One region of the Brevundimonas sp. ABV4_179 genome, then DNA from elsewhere that is predicted to be linked to it. Evidence: riboswitches for the same ligand, from Rfam matches in the RefSeq annotation. Region 1 holds a riboswitch; the other holds the start of a gene.
The links. A riboswitch is a leader RNA that binds a small molecule or an ion and turns the genes downstream of it on or off. The one in region 1 is predicted to bind glycine.

Region 1 (10,173 bases):
ACGACCAGCTACGTCTTCGACCTCGACCGCTTCATGAGCTTCGAGGGCAAGACCGGGCCGTATCTGCTGTATCAGGCGGTTCGGATCAAATCCCTGTTGCGTAAGGCCGCCGAACAGGGCGTGTCCGCCGGACCCATCGTCATCGCCGAACCCGCCGAACGCGACCTGGCCCTAACGCTGGACGCCTTCTCGACCGCCGCAGCCGACGCCTACGACAAGCGGATGCCGCACCTGGTCGCCGAACACGCCTATCGCGTGGCCCAGTCCTTCTCGAAATTCTACGCCGCCTGCCCCGTGCTGGTCGCGCCGCACGAGGACACGAAACGGTCGCGCCTGGCCCTGTCGGCGGCGGCCCTGCGCCAGCTTGAAATCGCGCTGGATCTCTTGGGCATCGACACGCCGGAGCGGATGTAGGGTATAGACCGGGCGACATCCTCCCGGAGATCGCCCATGTCCCTCGACGCCTATATCGCAGGCCTGCCAAAGGCTGAACTCCACCTGCACATCGAGGGTAGTCTCGAGCCGGAACTGATGTTCGAACTGGCCCAGCGCAACGGCGTGTCCATTCCCTACGACAGCGTCGAGGCGGTGCGCGCGGCCTATGACTTCTCCAATCTGCAGGACTTCCTGGACATCTATTACGCCGGGGCGGCGGTGCTGCTGACTCGGCGGGATTTCGAGGATCTGGCCTTCGCCTATTTCCAGCGCGCGGCGGCGGACAATGTGCGTCACGCCGAAATCTTCTTCGACCCGCAGACGCATACGGATCGCGGCGTGCCGTTCGGCGTGGTGGTCGAGGGACTGATCGCCGGCATGGACCGGGCCAAGGCGGAGTTGGGCGTGTCGAGCGGCTTGATCCTCAGCTTCCTGCGCCACCTGACCGAAGATGAGGCCTTCGCCACCCTGGAGTCGGCCAAACCCTATCTGCATCACTTCATCGGCGTGGGTTTGGATTCGTCGGAGGTCGGCCATCCGCCGTCCAAGTTCCAGCGCGTCTTCGCCGCCGCCCGTGACCTGGGCCTGAAACTGTGCGCCCATGCGGGCGAGGAAGGCCCGCCCGCCTATGTGCACGAGGCGCTGGACCTGCTGCACATCGACCGCATGGACCACGGCAACCGTTCGATGGAGGATGAGGCCCTCATCGAGCGCCTGGCCGCCGAGCAGATGACCCTGACGGTCTGCCCGCTGTCGAACCTGAAGCTGTGCGTGGTCAAAGACCTGAAGGATCATCCGGTCCCGGAGATGCTGCGCCGGGGCCTGCACGTGACCCTGAACTCGGACGACCCGTCCTATTTCGGCGGCTATGTGAACGCGAACTACAGCCAGTTGGCGGCGGCGGTCGGCCTGACGCGGGACCAGGTGACGCAACTGGCCAGGAACAGTTTCGAGGGCTCGTTCCTGGGCGACGCCGAAAAGGCCACGCGGCTGGCCGAGGTCGAGGCCTACGCGGCGAGTGGGCTTTAGACCAGCAGCGTCGCCGCCTCGGTCTCCGTGACGCCCAGCGCGCGGAAACTGTCGTGGGCGGCCGCCGCTGTTTCCGGCGAGATCGCACGGGTGGCGTCGGTGACCAACACCGCCGCGAACCCCTCGCGCACCGCGTCCTCGGCGGTGAAACGGACGCAGTAGTCCAGCGCCAGACCCGCCAGGAACACCCGCGTCACCCCCAGTTCCCGCAACAGGCCCGCAAGGCCCGTCGGCGTCCGGTGGTCATTCTCGAAGAAGCCCGAATAGCTGTCGACCGCGGGGTTGTAGCCCTTGCGGATCACGGCCAGCGCCCGGGTCACCACCGGCGCGACGTCGGGGTGGAAATCGGCGCCGGGCGAGCCTTGCAGACAGTGATCCGGCCACAGCATCTGACGCCCATAGGCGACCTCGATCTCGGTGAAGGGCGTCGCGCCGGGATGGTTGGAGGCGAAACTGATCTGATTCGGCGTATGCCAGTCCTGGGTCACCACGACCCGGTCGAACCGTTCCGCCAACCGCACGATCAGCGGCATGATCCCTGCCCCGCCCGACACGGCCAACGCCCCGCCTTCGCAGAAGTCGTTCTGCGGATCGATGACCAAGAGCGCGTCGGTAGGCCCGATCCGCATCAGGCGGCGGCCAGGGCGTCGATTTCGTTCGCCGAGCCCAGAGCGACCGGGATGCGCTGGTGCAACTGCGTCGGCTGGACGTCCAGGATCGGCTGCACCCCGTCCGTCGTCGCCTTGCCGCCCGCCTGTTCGACCAGCAAGGCCATCGGATTGCCCTCGTACATCAGGCGCAGCTTGCCCGGCTTGTTCGGCTCACGGCTGTCCCACGGATAGATGAAGACGCCGCCGCGCATCAGGATGCGGTGAACGTCCGCCACCATGGCCGCGACCCAGCGCATGTTGAAGTTCTTAGCCCGAGGACCGTCCGCCCCCTTCAGCAGACCATCGACATAGCGCTGCACCGGCTCGGCCCAGTGGCGCTGGTTTGAGACATTGATCGCGAACTCCTTGGTGTCGCGCGAAATGGCGATGGTGTCGTGGGTCAGGAACCACTGACCGTCCTGCGCCAGGGTGAAGCCCTTCACGCCGTCTCCAATCGTCAGCACCAGCATGGTCTGCGGCCCATAGACGGCGTAGAGCGCCGCGACCTGTTGACGCCCCGGCTGAAGGAAATCGGCCTCGCTGGGACTGGCGGACGGCGACTTCAGCACCGAGACGATGGTGCCGACCGGCGCATTGATGTCGATGTTGGACGACCCGTCCAGCGGGTCGAACAGGGCCAGATATTCGCCCGCCGCATTCGTCGCGATCTCGGCCGTATCCTTCTCTTCGGAGGCCACGCCCGCGATGGCGGGACAGGCCAGCAGCGCCTGGGTCAGCATGTCGTCGGTGATGACGTCCAGCTTCTTCTGCTCTTCGTCCTGGACGTTGATCTGGCCCGAGGCGCCCAGGGCCCCGACCAGGGCGCCGCCCGCCACGACCCGGCTGATCTCGGCGCAGGTCCGGCCCACGACGGTCAGCACCGTCTTCAGGCCGTCCGCCACATCCAGGGCGGCGATATGGGCGTCTAGGCTGGTGCGGGTCATGCGGGTCGGTCCGATGCGGCTGAGGCGTACCGCGTTCTTGGCGGGCGGGACGCGCCGCCGCAAGAAAAACCCTCTTGTCACCCTACCCCGTCATCCCAGGCCCTGCGCCTGGGACGACGGATGTCATGGTGCAGGATCAGATCGGCAGGATCGCCGTGCCGAAGGCCCGCTTCAGTTCATGGGCCGCGAACGTCTGCGCCGCCGCCGCGTCGGGCACCACCATGGCCATGCCGAAGAACTCGTGCGTCGAGCCGTGGAAGGTCTTGTGGCGCACGTCAACGCCTGCCTGCTCCAGCTTTTCGGCCAGCAGTTCGCCTTCCGACCGCAGCGGGTCGATCTCGGCGCAGATCACGGTCGAGGACGGCAGGCCGCTGAGGTCGGCGTTCTCGACGATGTTGATGCGCGGGTCCTGCGCGTCGGCCTCGTTGGCGAAGATATGCTTCACGAACCATTTCATCATCGGCTTGTTCAGCGGCTTGGCGTCGGCGTTCTCGACGTAGGATTCATTGTCCATGTCCACGCCAGCCACCGGATAGACCAGCACCTGATGCACCGGCAGGGTCACGCCCGCGTCGCGCGCCATCATCGATACGCCGATGGCCAGGTTGCCGCCCGCGCTCTCGCCCATGACCGCCACCTTTTGCGGGTCGCCATTGAAGCTCTGGGCGTTCTCCAGCACCCAGCGATAGGCGGCCAGGGCGTCGTCGTGGGCGGCGGGGAAATGATGTTCAGGCGCCTGGCGATAATGGACCGAGACCACGATGGCGTCAGCCATCTTGGACACGCCGCGCGGCCCGCCGTCATAGACGTCCAGATCGGCGATCACGAAACCGCCGCCGTGGAAATAGACCACGACCGGATGCAGCTTGTCCTCGGAATGGTCGTGCGGCTTGTAGATTCGGGCCTGGATCGGTCCGGCGGCGCCAGGGATGGTGATGTCGGTGGTCTTCACGCCCAGATCGTCGGATTTCGGCTCCTTGCCGGCCTTGCGCAGCAGGGCGTGAACGGCGTCGGTCGGCGTGGGCTGCTGGCGCGCCTCCTCGGGCGACAAGGTCTCGATCGGCTTGCCGCCGAGCGAAGCCAGTTCATCCAGCACCTTCTGCATGGGGCCATCGGCCTTGGCGGGGGTGTCGCGCGGCTTGTCGTTGTCGCCGAACAGCTTGTCTATAATCGACATTTTCGTTTTCCTGGGTTGGGGTTGGGGGCTCGGGACGACAACCCGCCCCGGCAGACCTTGTTCCGCCGACGCTTGACTTGGCGCCGGAGTCGATGCCTTAGGTCGAACGCTCTCGCGGGAGAGTTCGGGGACGGGAAACCGGCCGCGACGCCGAAGGCGCAACCGCCCCGGAAACGCTCAGGCAAACGGACCGCGACAGCATACGGACGCTGGAAAGTCGCTCTTGATGGGCGCGCCGACGGAGCAAGGCGACATGATTTGGTCGCCGGAATCTCTCAGGCTTCAGGACAGCGGGGGCGCGAGGACCGGCGGAGCTCCGCCCCAACACGCGACCGCGAAAGCCTGAACCATGACCGACCAAGCTCTTAAAACCACGCCGCTGAACGCCGCGCACCGCGCCTTGGGCGCCCGCATGGTGGGTTTCAGCGGCTATGACATGCCGGTTCAGTACGAGGGCGTCCTGGCCGAACACCGCTGGACCCGCGAACACGCCGGTCTGTTCGACGTGTCCCACATGGGCCAGTGCAAGATCACCGGCGCGGACGCCACGGCGCAGTTCCAGCGCTTCGTCCCCGGCGACTATGAAATCCTGAAGGACGGCAAGCAGAAATACACCCTGCTGCTGAACACCGACGGCGGCATCATCGACGACCTGATGGCGGGCCGCCCCGACCACGACGGCCTGTTCGTCGTCGTCAACGCCGGCAACAAGGACGAGGACTTCGCCTTCTGGAACGCCAATCTGGAAGGCGACGCCAAGCTGACGGTGCTGGACCGCGCCCTGATCGCCATTCAGGGGCCGGAAGCCGCCGAGGTCATGGTCGCCCACGAGCCCGTGCTGGCCGAGATGGGCTTCATGGAGACGGCCCGGCTGATGCTGTTCGGCGTCGACGCTTACGTCTCCCGCTCGGGCTACACAGGCGAAGACGGCTATGAGATTTCCGTCCCGGCGGACCAGGCCGAACGCATCTGGAACACCCTCCTGGAAGACGCCCGCGTCAAGCCGATCGGCCTGGGCGCCCGCGACAGCCTGCGCTTGGAAGCCGGTCTGCCGCTGCACGGCCACGACATCGACCCGACCACCTCGCCGGTCGAGGGCGCCCTGACCTTCGCCCTGTCCAAGTCGAGGAAGGAACGAGCCGACTTCAACGGCGCCGACCGCATCCTGAAGGAACTGGCCGACGGCCCCTCGCGTGTCCGCGTCGGCCTGCACGTCAAGGAAGGCGCCCCGGCCCGCGAAGGCGCAGAGATCGCCGACGCCGACGGAAACATCATCGGCAAGGTCACCTCGGGCGGCCCCTCGCCCACCCTGGGCCACAACATCGCCATGGGCTTCGCGCCCCCGGCATTCGCCGCCCTGGGCACCGAGTTGAAGGTCATCGTGCGCGGCAAGTCCGCCGCCGCCGAGGTGGTCGCCATGCCCTTCGTGGCCCAACGCTATTACCGCAAGCCGAAGGCGTAACATTCAGCCTGTCACCCTCGGGCTTGACCCAAGGGCCGGGCGATCAACCGCTCGTGCGAAGACATCGACGCACGAACCGCACAACATCCGATCCTCGTGTCAAGCCCGAGGACCGGGACAGGAGAGAAAACATGAAGTTCACCAAGGATCACGAGTGGGTCAGCCTGGACGGCGACATCGCCACCGTCGGCATCTCCAAACACGCCGCCGACGCCCTGGGCGACGTGGTGTTCGTTGAAGTGCCCGAGGTCGGCAAGACCGTCACCAAGGGCGACAGCTTCGCCGTGGTCGAGAGCGTCAAGGCCGCCTCGGACGTCTACGCCCCCGTCTCGGGCGAGGTGGTCGAGGCCAACGACGCCCTGTCCACCGCCCCGGAAACCGTCAACTCCAGCGCCGAAAGCGACGGCTGGTTCGCCAGGATCAAGGTCTCGGACGCCTCGCAACTGGACGCCCTGATGGACCAGGCCGCCTACGACGCCTTCCTGACCACCCTCTGATTTCCCCTTCCGCTCAGCCCCGCGAAAGCGGGGACCCAGTTCTTTCGCGAGAACAGTGCTGGGATGGGCGGAAACTCCTCCGGCCACATTGGTCGCCCAAAGCACTAGGTCCCCGCTTTCGCGGGGATGAGCGGATTAGAAAATGCGCTACCTCCCCCTGACGCCCGACGACCGCACGGCGATGCTCGCCGCCATCGGCGCGAAATCCATCGACGATCTGTTCGTTGACGTGCCCGAAAGCGCGCGTCTGAACGGGCCTGTGGACCTGCCCCGCGTGGCGGGCGAACTGGAGGTCGAGCGCGCCCTGTCCGCCATGGCGGCCAAGAACGCCACGGCCGGCGCCGTGCCCTTCTTCTGCGGCGCGGGAGCCTACAAGCACCATGTCCCGGCGACGGTGGATCATGTGATCCAGCGGTCCGAGTTCCTGACCAGCTACACCCCCTACCAGCCGGAAATCGCGCAGGGCACGCTGCAATACCTGTACGAGTTCCAGACCCAGGTCGCGAACCTGACCGGGATGCCGGTCGCCAACGCCAGCCTTTATGACGGCTCGACCGCCATGGCCGAGGGCGTGCTGATGGCGACGCGCGTCACCCGCCGCAACAAGGCGGTGATCTCCGGCGGCGTCCACCCCCACTACGTCAAGGCGACCGAGACCGTGGTCCACGCTGTCGGCGTGGAAACTCAGGTTCTGGCCCCGGCGTTCGACGCCGAGGCCGCCGTCATCGACCAGATCGGCCCGGACACCGCCTGCGTCGTCGTTCAGACCCCCAATGTCTTCGGCACCGCCACCGACGTGACCAAGATCGCCGAGGCCGCCCATGCGGCGGGCGCCCTGCTGATCGTGGTGGTGACGGAAGCCGTGTCGATGGGCCTGTTGAAATCGCCCGGCGAAATGGGCGCCGACATCGTCGCGGCCGAAGGCCAGTCGATCGGCAACGCCCTGAACTTCGGCGGTCCCTACGTCGGCCTGTTCGCCACGCGCGAGAAGCTGATCCGCCAGATGCCGGGGCGCCTGACCGGCGAGACCGTGGACGCCGACGGCGAACGCGGCTTCGTCCTGACCCTGTCGACGCGCGAGCAGCATATCCGCCGCGACAAGGCCACCTCGAACATCTGCACCAACTCCGGCCTCTGCACCCTGGCCTTCACCATCCACATGAGCCTGCTGGGCGAGACGGGCCTGCGCAAACTGGCCCTGCTGAACCACGAAAAGGCCGTCGCCACGCGCGACGCCCTGGCCGCCATTCCGGGCGTGGACGTCCTGACGCCGCGCTTCTTCAACGAGTTCGCCATTCGCCTGCCGAAAAACGCGGCCGAGGTCGTGGACGCCCTGGCCGGTCATCACATCCTGGCGGGCGTGCCCTACAGCCGTCTGGCCCCCGACGCCGGCATGGACGACATCCTGCTGGTCGCCGCAACCGAGACGACGCTGGAGGCCGACATCCAAATCCTCGCCAAGTCCCTCTCCAAAGTCCTGGCCGCCTAAGGGAAACCGATCATGAGCACCATGAACACCGTCGGCCGCCCCACCGCTCCGAACCAGGTCCAGACCAAGCCCGCCACCCTGACCGGCGGACGCGGCCTGTTGCAGAACGAAGCCCTGATCTTCGAGGGCGACGGCTGGGGCAAGACCGGCGTCGATCTGCCGGAGCCCAGGACCGATGCGTCCGACCTGGGCGACCTGGTCCGCAAGGATCCGATCGGCCTGCCCGGCCTGTCGGAGCCCGAGGCCATGCGCCACTATGTGCGCCTGAGCCAGAAGAACCACGCCATCGACCTGGCCATCTATCCGTTGGGTTCGTGCACGATGAAGCACAACCCGCGCCTGAACGAGAAGATGGCGCGTCTGCCGGGCTTCTCGGACATCCACCCGCTGCAGCCGCAATCGACGGTTCAGGGCGCGCTGGAGCTGATGGATACGCTGGCCCACTGGCTGAAGACCCTGACCGGCATGCCCGCCGTCGCGCTTTCCCCGAAAGCGGGCGCGCACGGCGAACTGTGCGGCCTGATGGCCATCCGCGCCGCGCACGAGGCCAAGGGCGAGCATGAGCAGCGCCGCAAGGTGCTGGTCCCCACGTCCGCCCACGGCACCAACCCCGCCACCGCCGCCTTCGTCGGCTATTCCGTCGTCGAGGTCGCCCAGACCGAAGACGGCCGCGTGGACGTCGCCGATCTGGCGTCCAAGCTGGGCCCGGACGTCGCCGCCATCATGGTGACCAACCCCAACACCTGCGGCCTGTTCGAGCGCGACATCATCGAGATCGCGCGCCTGACGCATGAGGCGGGGGCCTATTTCTACTGCGACGGCGCCAACTTCAACGCCATCGTCGGCCGGGTGCGCCCCGGCGACCTGGGCGTCGACGCCATGCACATCAACCTGCACAAGACCTTCTCGACGCCCCACGGCGGCGGCGGTCCGGGCGCGGGTCCGGTGGTCCTGTCCGAGGCCCTGGCCCCCTTCGCCCCCGCCCCCTGGGTCGTGCATGACGAAGGCGGCTATCGTCTGATCGAGCGCGAGGAGGACGAGGCGGCCCAGGCTTTCGGCCGTCTGTGCGCCTTCCAGGGGCAGATGGGCATGTATGTGCGCGCCCTCAGCTACATGATGTCCCACGGCTCGGACGGCCTGCGTCAGGTGGCCGAGGATGCGGTGCTGAACGCCAACTACATCAAGGCCCGCCTGCAGGACCTGATGAGCCCGGCCTTCCCCGACGGCCCCTGCATGCACGAGGCCCTGTTCGACGACGAATGGTTGAAGGGCACCGACATCACAACGCTCGACTTCGCCAAGGCGATGATCGACGAGGGCTTCCACCCGATGACCATGTATTTCCCGCTGGTCGTCCACGGCGCCATGCTGATCGAGCCGACGGAGACCGAGTCCAAGGCCGAACTGGACCGCTTCATCCACGCCATGCGTCTGCTGGCCCAAGCCGCGAAGGCGGGCGACGTCGACCGCTTCAAGGGCGCGCCCTTCCACGCCCCGCTGAAACGCCTGGACGAAACCCGCGCCGCCCGCGCGCCGGTGCTGCGCTGGTCGGCGCCGGAAGGCTCCAACCAGGCGGCGTAAACACTCATCCCGTCATCCCAGGGCTTGTCCCTGGGATCCATACGCCCGGTGTTCGACAGCCGCGACCGCTGCGGACATACCCGGCGTATGAATCCTCGCCACAAGGGCGAGGATGACGGCGGATGGGTGCAGCCTCGCCCACCGCGCCCGCGACGCCGCCAAGCGCAGCCGATGCGCTGGTCCAAAACCCTTCACGATCCATCCATTCCGCTGCAGGATGGCGTCATGACCCAATGGACCACCCACGACATCCCCGATCAGACCGGCAGGCTGGCCGTCATCACCGGCGCGACCGGCGGGCTGGGGCTGGAGACCGCTCTTGTGTTGGCGGGCAAGGGCGCGGAGGTCATTCTGGCGGCCCGCAATCCGGCCAAGGGCGTCGAGGCCGAACGGCTGATCCGCGCCCGGCATCCTGGCGCCGACGTGCGGTTCGATCCGCTCGACCTGAGCGACCTGGCCTCCGTCGCGGCCTTTGCCGACCGGCGCCTGGTCGCCGCCCGGCCTATCGACATCCTGATCGACAACGCGGGCGTCATGGCCCTGCCCCACCGCAACACGACCGTGGACGGGTTCGAGACCCAGTTCGGCGTGAACTATCTGGCGCATTTCGCCCTGACCGGCCGGCTGCTGCCCCTGCTGAGCGCCGGCGCGTCCAGGCCGGCTGGCGCGCGGGTGGTGCAGTTGTCCAGCATCGCCCATCGCGGCGGGCGCATCCATCTGGACGACCTGAACTTCACCTCCGGCTATCGCCCCTTTGCGGTCTATCAGCAGTCCAAGCTGGCCATGCTGATGTTCGCCCTGGAGCTGCAGCGGCGCAGCGACGCCCACGACTGGGGCCTGACCAGCGTGGCCGCCCACCCTGGCGTGGCGCGCACCGATCTGGTGGCCAATGGCCAGGGCGACGGCGGC
Region 2 (10,173 bases), 1.2 Mb from region 1:
CGTTGTTCACGGACATCCGATTGAGAACCAGCGCCTTGCGCCCGTCCTTGGAAAAGTCGGCTATGTTCCAGCCGCCGCCGGACACCTGAGCGACCAAGCGTTCGCTGGAGGGGTTCGACGGATCGACGACGTAAAGATCCATGTCCGCCCCATTGCGTCGCGACGAGGCATAACCGATCAGGCGGCCGTCCGGGCTCCAGGCTCCGAACCAGTTGCGGCTGCGCCCGTCTGTCAGGCGCGTCAGACGTCCGTCCTTCAGCGTGTAGAGTTGGTAGAATTCGTCACCGCCACTGTCCTTCTGCACCACCAGCGTGCGTCCATCCGGCGATGGGGCTCCAGTCAGGATCGGCTCGCCTTCGAAGCTGATCTGGGTGCGGGCGCCGCCAGGCGCCGAGACTGCGTGCAGTTGGTCGGTCGCACCGAACCGCGTCTTGATCAGCATCGACTGGTCGGCCGCATTCCACCCAAGGAATGCGGCGCGGCGCGACTGCAGATAGGGCTGGGTCGCCGCCACCAGAGCGTCGGGAACCGGCGGCAGGCCGTCCGCAACGATGGCGGCGGGCTTGGGCGCCTCGGCCAGTGCGAACGGAACTCCGGCGACGGCGGAGAAAGACAAAACAAGCGCCAGCGTGAGACGGGACATCGGCGACCGCACCATTCTGTTAAGGGAAAAAAAAGTAATGGGCCGCCGGACCTTGCCGGCGACCCACTGTTCAGGACGTCAGAAGCGGTAGCGTGCGCCAACCGTGACATAACGCCCGATCACATCGTAATAGGGCGAATAGAGCGAGCCATTGGGCGGCGCCTTGTCGAAGAGATTGGTGGCGTTGGCGTACAGTTCCACGCCCCGCGCACCATAGTGATCCAGATCCGCAGTCAGGCCCAGGTCGACATAGGTGTAAGCCGGGATGTCGTTGTTCGAGATCTTGACGGTGCGGTTATAGAGACCCTGAGACAGGTATCGCGCCCTCAGATCGACGCCGAACACCTCCCCTTTCCAACCCAGGTTGGCGTTCAGGCGGAAGTCCGGCACGCCCAGACCGAAGGCGTAGCCCTGCGACTTCACATATTCGATCTCGCTAACGCCATCGTTGGTCGTCAGGGTGTTCACCCAGGTGCCCACCACGCGCAGGCGCAACCGGCCCGTCGCGCCCGGAACCCAAAGGTCGGCCGGCGACGAATAGGAGACTTCCGCATCGACCCCGTCGGTGTGGTACTCGGCCAGGTTCACATATGTGGAGCGGGTCCGCACCAGATTGCCGTTGGCGTCACGATCAACGAAGGCGCACAGCGCCGTGTTGCCATTGAAGCAGCGCGTGACCAGATCCTGCGGCGCCACCGTGCCGATCACATTGTCGATCTTGATGTCATAGTAGTCGATCGACAGATTCAGGCTGGGGATCGACGGCGGCGAATAGGTGAAGCCCAGGGTCAGGGTGTCCGCCGTCTCGGGCGCGAGGTTCGCGTTCCCGCCTCCGTTGTTCAGCGTATAGACGGTCTGGCCCTTCAGCGGGTCGTTGATGTTGTTATATCCGGTGGTCGTCGTCGTGTAGAGCTCCGTCAGATTGGCTGATCGGATGTCGCGAGACTGGGTGACGCGCCCGCGGAAGCCGGGGAAGAATTCGTTGGTCGCCCCAACTTTCCACGACCAGATCGAGCCTGTGGTGTCGTAGTCCGAGATGCGGGCCGCAGCATTGAACTCCAGATTGTTGAAGACGGGCATGTCGCGAACCACTGGAACCAGGATTTCGGCGAAGGCTTCCTTGACCGAGAACTCACCCGCCATGGCCGAGAAGCTGAAGCTCTGGAACGCCTTGGCGGCGTCTAGGTCGCCCACGCGCTGATCCGTCTGCTCCTTGCGCGCTTCCAGGCCGACCGCGACGGACACATCGCCTGCAGGTAGGCTGAACGGTTCGCCCCGCAGGCTGACGCCGGCGACATCGAGCTTAGTCGTCGCCCGCATCTGCGGCGTCCCCGTCACGTAGTCGATCGCCGCTTGCGACGGCGCCCCCACCCCAAAGAGGTTGATCGGGACGCAGCCGGAGTTGGCGTTGGTGAGCGTGACGCGGCAGACGGCCTTGTTGGTGACCGGATCGATGACGGAATCGACGGCCTGAGCATAGGGCGTGGTCAGCAGGAAGCCGGGCGTGTCGATGTTGTTCTGATATTCGCCATGGCTGTAGTAGGCGCCCCAGCGCCAGTTGGAGCCGAACTCGCCGTCCAGAGCCAAGGTCGCCTGGGTGGTGACGCGCTCGAAGTCGATACGCGAAAAGGCCAGATCGGAGTTGAATCGGCCCATGGTGAAGCTGGTCTGACCGGCCGCCGCCATCTGCTGCTTGATCGCGGTCGGCAGGAAGGCGTTGTCGATCTTGATGTTGAGATTGCCGCGGTTGTGGTCGCCAAACCAGATGTAGTCGTTCCACATCCGCGAATGACGCACGTCGGCTGTCAGGCGCAGCTTGTCCGACAGATCGTAGGTTACGCTCGCCAAGCCGGTGTAACGCTTCTGGGGCGTGACCAGCGGGCTGAGATCATCATTCGAAGGCCCCTCGCCGCCAACGGTGTTGGAGCCGACGACCCGCCCATAGTTGAAGGACCGAAGGGTGCCGTCTGGATTGAACACCTTGCCCGCGTTGACGCCGGACATGATCAGGCCGCCATAAGCCGCATTTGCGAAGCCGACGTTCGGCACGGTGACAAAGCCGCCCGCGCCGTCGGAAACCTGAGCCCAGCGCCCGATCGCCGGGCGCGCGACCTTAGGCGTCACACCGGCATTATCCAGATATTCTCCACCAATGACGAAATGGCCGCGATCGCCGGCGAACCCGGTCCCCCAGGCACCCTCGAAACGCTTTTGCTCCGCATCGTCGAAGGACGAGATGCCATACTCGGCGCCCAGCTTGCCGCCCGTGAAGGTGCGGTCGATCCCGATGTTGACCACGCCGGCCACGGCGCCCGAGCCCCAGGCAGCCGAAGCGCCTCCGGTGACCACGTCCACGCTCTTGACCAAGACTGCGGGGACGCTGTTCAGATCGTTCTCGCTGGACACGCGGCGCCCGTCGATCAGGACCAGGGTCCGGCTGATCCCAAGACCGCGCAGATCGACCGGAGCGTTGCCCGCGCCGGTGTTGGTGCCGGTCGTCTGCGGTGAACTGGTCGCCTTGAACTGGGGCATGTCATTCAGCGCCGCCGCGATGTTCGGGCGGGCGCCGACGGACAGGTCTTCTGCCGTCAGCCGGATGGTCGGCGTCGGAGCCTGGAAGCCGGCGCGGTCGATGCGCGATGCGGTGACCACGATATCATCGACCGAGGCGGCTTCGGCCGGTTTGGGATCAGCTTCCTGCGCGACGGCGGCGCTGGCGCAGGCCATCAGTGCAACCAGGCTGGCGCAACTGGTCAAGGAACGAGCGAAACGAGACAAGGCGAGACTCCTCATTTGAAACGACGCCCCTCCCCAGGGGTGTCTGCTGCGAGCGACGCTCTGACGGCGCCGTTTCGCCCCCGCTGTCATCGGGCCTGAGAGCTTCGGGCGCGCACGCCCTTTCTCCTTCGGCGAGGTCGCGTCCCCCGGACGGACCTGCTCTCCAGCGTTTCATCAGCAAGGCGGTCCGTTTGCCTGAGCGTTTCCGGGGCGGTTGCGCCTTCGGCGTCGGCCTGCACCGATCTCTCCCGCCTTGCAGGCATGAGTAAGATTGACCCGATAGCGACTGTCAAATCAGCTAAAATTGGTATAATCGTTCCCGCAGCGCGCAAATTTTAGGGATAAAATCCCTAATCCCGAGCCAGTCGCTTCCCGTGAGTTGTGCAACCCACATGCATGTCGGGCTCGTGACAGGATAGTGACAGCAAACGCCGCCTCTGCACTTTTGAAGTTATCCACAGAAACCGTTAAGGCGCGGAAATGTCCGAAGGCGCCCTTGTCGCCATCCGCATCGCTTCGCTCCACCGGCCGAGGAGGCGCGTGCGGCGCGCTTGATCCAGATTAGCCAGCAAGGCGGGCCCAACCCTTATCGGCCGAGCGCCCGGCGCGGCTGTACGCAAGGGCGTATCAACATCGTTGCGCACTGGCCGAATACCCAACGCGCCAATCACCCTTTGACCTTCACGGGATAACAGGAAATCCAGAAACAATTTCGCCGCGTTGGGATGGCCGGCGTTGCGCGGGATGAAGGCGACCCGCGATACGGACAGATGATAATCGCTGGGCGTGATCAATCCGATCTGCGGCGCTTCGGCAGCCCACGAAGCGGCATAGGACTGGTTCATATTATAGGCGAAGGCCATCCGCCCATCCGCGATCTGCCCCATCATTCGCTTGCCCGAGGTGTCGAGCCTAGGCCGCGACGCGCCCAGCGCCTCCATCAGCGGCCAGGCGTCTGGATAGATCTGAACGTCCGCCGACAACTGCATCAAGCCGACGCCGCTCTGCTCGGCGTCATACATCGTGATGCGGCCATCCAACACGCCGGAGCGCGCATCGAGCAGACGAAGCAAATCCGCATGGCTGCGCGGCACGACATCGTCTGCAATCCGCTCTCGGTTATAGACGAAAACTATCGGCTCCGCCGTCAGCCCATAACCTTGGTCGCGCCAGACCGAACCATCCGGCATGGCGGCTCGATGCGGCGACTTGTAGACTTGAGCATAGCCATCATTGATGAGCTTGACCTGAACGTCCATCGCCGTGCTCCAGACTAGGTCCGGTCCCGTTCGTCCTGCGTCCGCCAGCGCTCGCACCCGCTCAGCGATCTGAGTGGAATTGATGTCCAGGAGATGCACGGCGATCTGGGGCCAACGCCGACGAAACGCACCCACCACCGGCCCCATCAGGCTGGTATTGGTGATAACTTTCAGCGCGCCTTCCCGACGCGCCATCCACCGGACACGCTCCGCCGTACCAACGCCTTGCGGCTCGAACGAACAGGCTGTGCTCAATCCCCCGCCGCTTGCCGCCAAGCCGCCGGCCAGCCCCCGAAGCAGATATCGGCGATCCGGCTTCAACCTTCGAGCTTTCGGGCTATGGTGTTGCGCATGATCCTTCGTCCCCTGTCGTCGCCATGAAAATACTCGTCGTCGAAGATGACAAGGCGCTAAGCCATTCCCTTGAGGCCAGCCTCGTGGAGAGCGGCTTTCAAGCGACATGCACCCACAGCGGCGAACAGGCATTGCAGATGGAAAGCGTCGGCGGGTTCGACGCCGCCGTACTGGATATAGGCCTGCCCGACATCGACGGCTTTGCGGTTCTTGCGGCGCTTCGCCGCCGAGGATCTTCGATGCCGATCTTGATGCTCACGGCCCGCGACGCCCTGGGCGATCGCGTCGCCGGGCTGGATTTGGGGGCCGACGACTATCTGGTCAAACCCTTCGCCCCCGTCGAACTGACGGCGCGACTTCGCGCCATCGTGCGACGCCGCCAAGGACAGGCCGCGGGCGCCGTTGTCGTCGGCACCCTCTTCTGCGACTGGCGAACCGGGCGCGCCTCGGTCAATGATCGCGACTTGGCTCTCCGCCCCCGCGAATGGGCGACCCTTCGCGTGCTGGCGTCCCGACCTGGGCAGGTGGTGGATCGCGACCTTCTGGCGGCCGAAGTCTTCCCTCAGGATGAGGCCCCCTCCTTGAATGCCTTGGAAATCCACGTGGGCCGACTTCGGCGCAAGCTTCAGCCTGATGGCCCTGCCGTGACGAACATCAGGGGACGCGGGTATCGCCTCGATCCATGAACAGCGCCGGGTCCAAGTCGTCCCATAGTCTGGTCATAAGGCTGTTGATCGCGCAGGTCGTTCCGCTGGCGATCCTGGCCATCGTCGTGCTGGCGGTCGGCGCCTGGACGGCCCAACGCATCGTGGCCGACAACTCGGACCGCCTGCTGGCCGGCGCGCTTCAAACCATAAGAGCGACAGTGTCTGTTGAACGCGGACACATCACCGTCGATGTCGCACCTTGGACACTCGCGCTTTTGGACGGCCCCGAACGCGACGCCGTCTTTTACAGCGTCCGCGACGGCGATCAGTTGGTCACGGGCTATGCAGATTTGCCAAACCTGCCTCAGGCCCAGCAAGAAGAACCAGTCTTCGCCGACCTGTCCGTGAGGGGTGTTCCCGTGCGGATGGTTCAGCAGACACTGAACATCCCCGGGCACGCCGCGCCCATTAGCGTTTCCGTAGCACAAAGCTTGGATTCCCGCAGCGCCAGCCTGCGTGAACTCTACCGCAGCCTTTTGCTGCCGCCGGCTCTCCTGGTCGTGCTCGCTGCCCTTCTGGTCTGGCCAGCGCTGCAATGGGGCCTGAACTCGCTCAAGCGTCTTATCGATGATCTGACTCGTCGCCCCGGCATTTCAACGGCCTTCGCGCCGGCCGACATCGACTTGGCGCCACGCGAGTTCTGGCCCGTCCTAACCGCCTTCAATCATCTTCTCGCCCGGCTTGAGACATCGACCGCCGGCGTTCAAAAATTCGCGGCGGATGCTTCGCACCAGTTGCGCACCCCTCTCTCGGTCGTTTCCGCAAATCTTGCGCTGCTCACTGACTCGCATCACCCTTGGACGCCTCAGCAAAAACGATTGATTGACGACTCTCGCGACGCCGTTCGTCGTATGACGCGCCTCGTCGAACAGTTGCTGTCGACGGCGCGAGCGGACGCCGCCCGCATCAGTACGTCCGCTGACCTCGGCCGCGCCGCCCGGCGCGCGTGTCAGGTCGCTCGTGCGCGCCGAGACTTTCCAGACGACGCCCTGCGCCTTCGCCTTGCAACCGAACCTGTCATCGTCCTCGGCGCGGAGGATCTGATCACTGAGCAGATCCTCAACCTCATCGACAACGCTTTTCACCACGGCGCCGCGCCCGTTTTCGTGCATGTGCGCGCCGCAGGCTCGGTCAGCGTTTGGGATCATGGTAAAGGGGTCTCGGAAACCGCTCTCCCCCACCTCGCCAACCGCTTTTTCCGCGCGAACACGACAGACACTCCAGGATCAGGCCTAGGCCTCGCCATCGTTTCCTCACTCGCCAAGGCTCAAGGCGGCGAGTTCGAACTACGCAACCGCGACGGCAGACGAAGCGGCCTCGTCGGCCGGCTTGTTTTTAAAAAGCAGCAGAACAATCTTGGCCTGACGTCCAATTAGGCATCACAAAAAGCGAGACCCTCCAAAAATCTTCGAAGGGTCTCGTAAGAAATAACTTTTTAGTCAGCGACTTACCTGCCACTTCGGAAGCGATATCGAAAGCTCCCGAAAGGCCTGAATTATGCCCACTCGATTGTCCAATAGACCCGAAGGCGCTGATTTATCAGCGTCTTTTCTTTGATCTACTGAATATGCCGTCAGCGATACCGACACTTATGCACGACTACTGAAAACTAACGGGAATTTTGCCAATATAAAATTTCAGTGATCTCGCCATCTATCGACACGTAACCGCCGCTGGCGAGTCCGCCAAGCGCAAATGGCTCCGACCTCAGAGCGGCTTGTATACCGACGATCCATACCGACACGATCAACTGGCGGGACTCGACGATACCGTCATTTGAATGGTCGGCCAATGTCGTCAGTGCGCCAGAAGCGGTCATTACTTGAGCGTCCGAGACACCACCTTTAGCCATCCTGTCTAAGCCAGTGAACGTCCGCTTTTCGGGCTGATGCCGATGTCCGCTCGCGCTCAACGGATCTTGCGAAACGATCACGCACGAGGACCATACGTCCCCACGCCGGGAGGCGCTCCAAGCGCGGAGCGATGGCCAGCCCTTTTTTAAGCTGTTCTTGCTCGGCTAAGCGGCGCCGCGGCGGCCCTCGCCGCCCTCACACAGGTGAGGGTGCGGCTTTAGGGATTAGCGGCGCCTCCGCACTCCCCAGATGCTCGGCCAGGGACCGCACGCATCCGGCGTGCCGCGCCCGGCGGTGGCAGTAGCCATCGATGTCGGGATCGGCACGTAGTGTGTAACCTGCCGCCGCCAGCCTCTCCACCAGCCGCATAGCCTCGGCGCGCGGCGTCGGCGCCTTGGCATGCTCCAGGGTGATCAAGGCGACGAGACTGTCGGCCATCCGAGCGCCCTGCTCCTCGAGCAGGACGGCAGGGCCCCGCAGGGCCGGCTCATCCAGGAGGTAAACAGTGGCCAACGACATGTCCATCAGGGCGCCGAGGGTCGCGGGCCAACCAGAGGCGGCGCTCGCAGACCGGAAATAGATCAGGGAAGGATGGGAGGCGTGGCTCTGCAGCACGTCGGCGCACCAGTCGCGGGCGTCGTGCATCAGGGCCGGCAGCCGTTGGACCATGCCGAGCGCCGCGTACCGCTCCAGCACCGCCAGGCCGGACGGGGGCGACCCAGCGGAGGTGAGGAGCTTCAAAATGCCCGCGTCCCGTCCGGAGACGCTGCCCTGGACCATCAGAAGGTAGGTGATGGCGAGGGTCATCACGGCCAAACCGCAGAACCCCGCGCCCATGACCACCCAGCGCGCAAGGCCCGTCGCGTCCGTCTCGCTGAGGCCTACGGTAGCCAGGCCGCTCCCGGCGACGAACAGCGCCTGCGGAAAACTGGGAAGCGCCGGGTCGAACGAGTCCGCCAGAGCGTGTGTCATCAGGCCGAAGCCGAGGATGAGCAGGGCGATCCAGATGATGAAGGCCTGGACCAGCATCGAGGGCGCGAAGGCGGCGGACAAGCCGTCCTCGCGGCGGCGAAGCGCACGCCAGACCGGGAGGTTGACGAGGACGAGCCGGCGAACGACCTGAAAAAGGCCCCGCGCCCGCCCGGGAATGACGACGGTGCCGACGACGTCATTCAGGGTGACGAGCGCCAGCGTCGCGCCGAGGAGGAATTCCAGGACCAGGATCATCGTCAAGCCAACGACTGGCGCGGATATCGGCTCCCGCCGCGCGCCGCCGACGCGACAAACGGCCAGTCGCGCGACTTTCCGGATGTGGAACCTTGGCCATACCCGAAGTGTTTTCTCGGCCAGTTTTCGAAGGAGGACATCGTCATGCCGACCTACGCCTTCCATCTGCACGACGGACCGGCCGTCCCGCCCAGGGTCGAACGGATCGACGCTTATGACGACGAGGAGGCGCGGACGCTGGCCGAGCTGCGGCTGACGCTGAGCTCCGGGTTCACCCACATCGAGGTCGAGAGAGACGGCGTCGAACTCTTCCGTCTGCACCGGGACAGCCAGGAGCCGTTGTGAACGCGGCCGGCCGGCCGGCTCAGCGTTTGCAGGCAGGCGCCGATGATCGTCGCCAAGGCCGCGGAGTCGTAGGGCTTGCCGATAAACTGTTCGTCGTCGGGGTTGTCCGCCGGAGCAGGCTTCGCCAGACGCTCGATCCCCGGCGACCATGTGAACCGTCTGGGCGCGGTCATCACCAAGCCCTTCCCCATGATCGCCCCGACGGCCAAGGTCGCCGAGATGCTGGACCTACCGGAAGCCTGAGGCCGGTCTAGCGCCTGTCCTTTATTTCAGCGGCGCATCGGATTGCTGGTAGGTCCCCACGACCTCGCCCTTGGCCAGCACGTGACCTTCCATCGCCGCCAGTACGGTGTCGCGGTCAGATCCCGGGAGGACGTCCAGCGGGATGTCGAGGGCGAAGACCTGAAAGTGATAGTGGTGGGCCGGATCGCCGACCGGCGGACGCGGTCCGAAATATCCGACCGAACCGCGCGAGGTGCGACCCTGGGTGATGCCGTTCGACAGGCGGATCGTCTCCTCCAGCCCTTCGGGCGTCATGGGCTCGGCGATATTCCAAGCGACCCAGTGCACGAAGGGCTTGGGCATGGCGGCGTCCGGGTCCTCGACCAGGATCGCATAGCTCGCCGCACCCTCGACCCGGTCCCACGACAGCGCCGGGGCCACGCCGTCATAGTATTCGCTGTGGATGCGGGGAATGACGCCGCCAGGCGTGAAGGCGTCGGAGCGGACCGCCAGACTGTGACGCGCTTCGACCCGTTGCAGCGCCAGCGGCACGCCCGAGCCCCGGGCGGTTTGCTCGCGCATCGCCGTCGCGGGCGGATTGAGAGGCGACGCCTGGCCTCGGCCGTCGCCGTAGCTGACGCGGTACAGGACGCCGTTCTCGTCGTCGCCGACCAGCAGCGAACCGTCCTTGGCCACGGCGATGCCGGCCAGACGCGCCGTCTCGGCCTGGCCGCCGTCGACCAGGAAGCCGGTCAGGAAGGGTCCGATGGCGCGGGCGCGGCCGT

Region 2: linked by a shared signal. The riboswitch ahead of ACYX4P_RS08810 (TonB-dependent receptor domain-containing protein) and the one ahead of gcvT (glycine cleavage system aminomethyltransferase GcvT) in region 1 are both predicted to bind glycine.

What each region holds. Positions count from the first base shown of each region.
Region 1 covers NZ_CM149976.1:3,044,015-3,054,187, forward strand. Annotated here, with positions in the region: gene argS (arginine--tRNA ligase) at 1-414, shown strand, start outside; gene ACYX4P_RS14940 (adenosine deaminase) at 451-1,464, shown strand; gene ACYX4P_RS14945 (nicotinamidase) at 1,461-2,093, opposite strand; gene ACYX4P_RS14950 (class 1 fructose-bisphosphatase) at 2,093-3,058, opposite strand; gene ACYX4P_RS14955 (alpha/beta hydrolase) at 3,195-4,235, opposite strand; glycine riboswitch at 4,341-4,438, shown strand; glycine riboswitch at 4,443-4,528, shown strand; gene gcvT (glycine cleavage system aminomethyltransferase GcvT) at 4,585-5,697, shown strand; gene gcvH (glycine cleavage system protein GcvH) at 5,829-6,194, shown strand; gene gcvPA (aminomethyl-transferring glycine dehydrogenase subunit GcvPA) at 6,337-7,683, shown strand; gene gcvPB (aminomethyl-transferring glycine dehydrogenase subunit GcvPB) at 7,696-9,264, shown strand; gene ACYX4P_RS14980 (SDR family oxidoreductase) at 9,490-10,173, shown strand, end outside.
Region 2 covers NZ_CM149976.1:1,829,186-1,839,358, reverse strand. Annotated here, with positions in the region: gene ACYX4P_RS08815 (S9 family peptidase) at 1-643, opposite strand, end outside; gene ACYX4P_RS08810 (TonB-dependent receptor domain-containing protein) at 722-3,421, opposite strand; glycine riboswitch at 3,595-3,682, opposite strand; gene ACYX4P_RS08805 (ABC transporter substrate-binding protein) at 3,889-4,875, opposite strand; gene ACYX4P_RS08800 (response regulator transcription factor) at 5,058-5,720, shown strand; gene ACYX4P_RS08795 (sensor histidine kinase N-terminal domain-containing protein) at 5,717-7,117, shown strand; gene ACYX4P_RS08790 (hypothetical protein) at 7,351-7,560, opposite strand; gene ACYX4P_RS08785 (hypothetical protein) at 7,790-8,827, opposite strand; gene ACYX4P_RS08780 (hypothetical protein) at 8,966-9,166, shown strand; gene ACYX4P_RS08775 (hypothetical protein) at 9,269-9,409, shown strand; gene ACYX4P_RS08770 (YbhB/YbcL family Raf kinase inhibitor-like protein) at 9,431-10,173, opposite strand, start outside.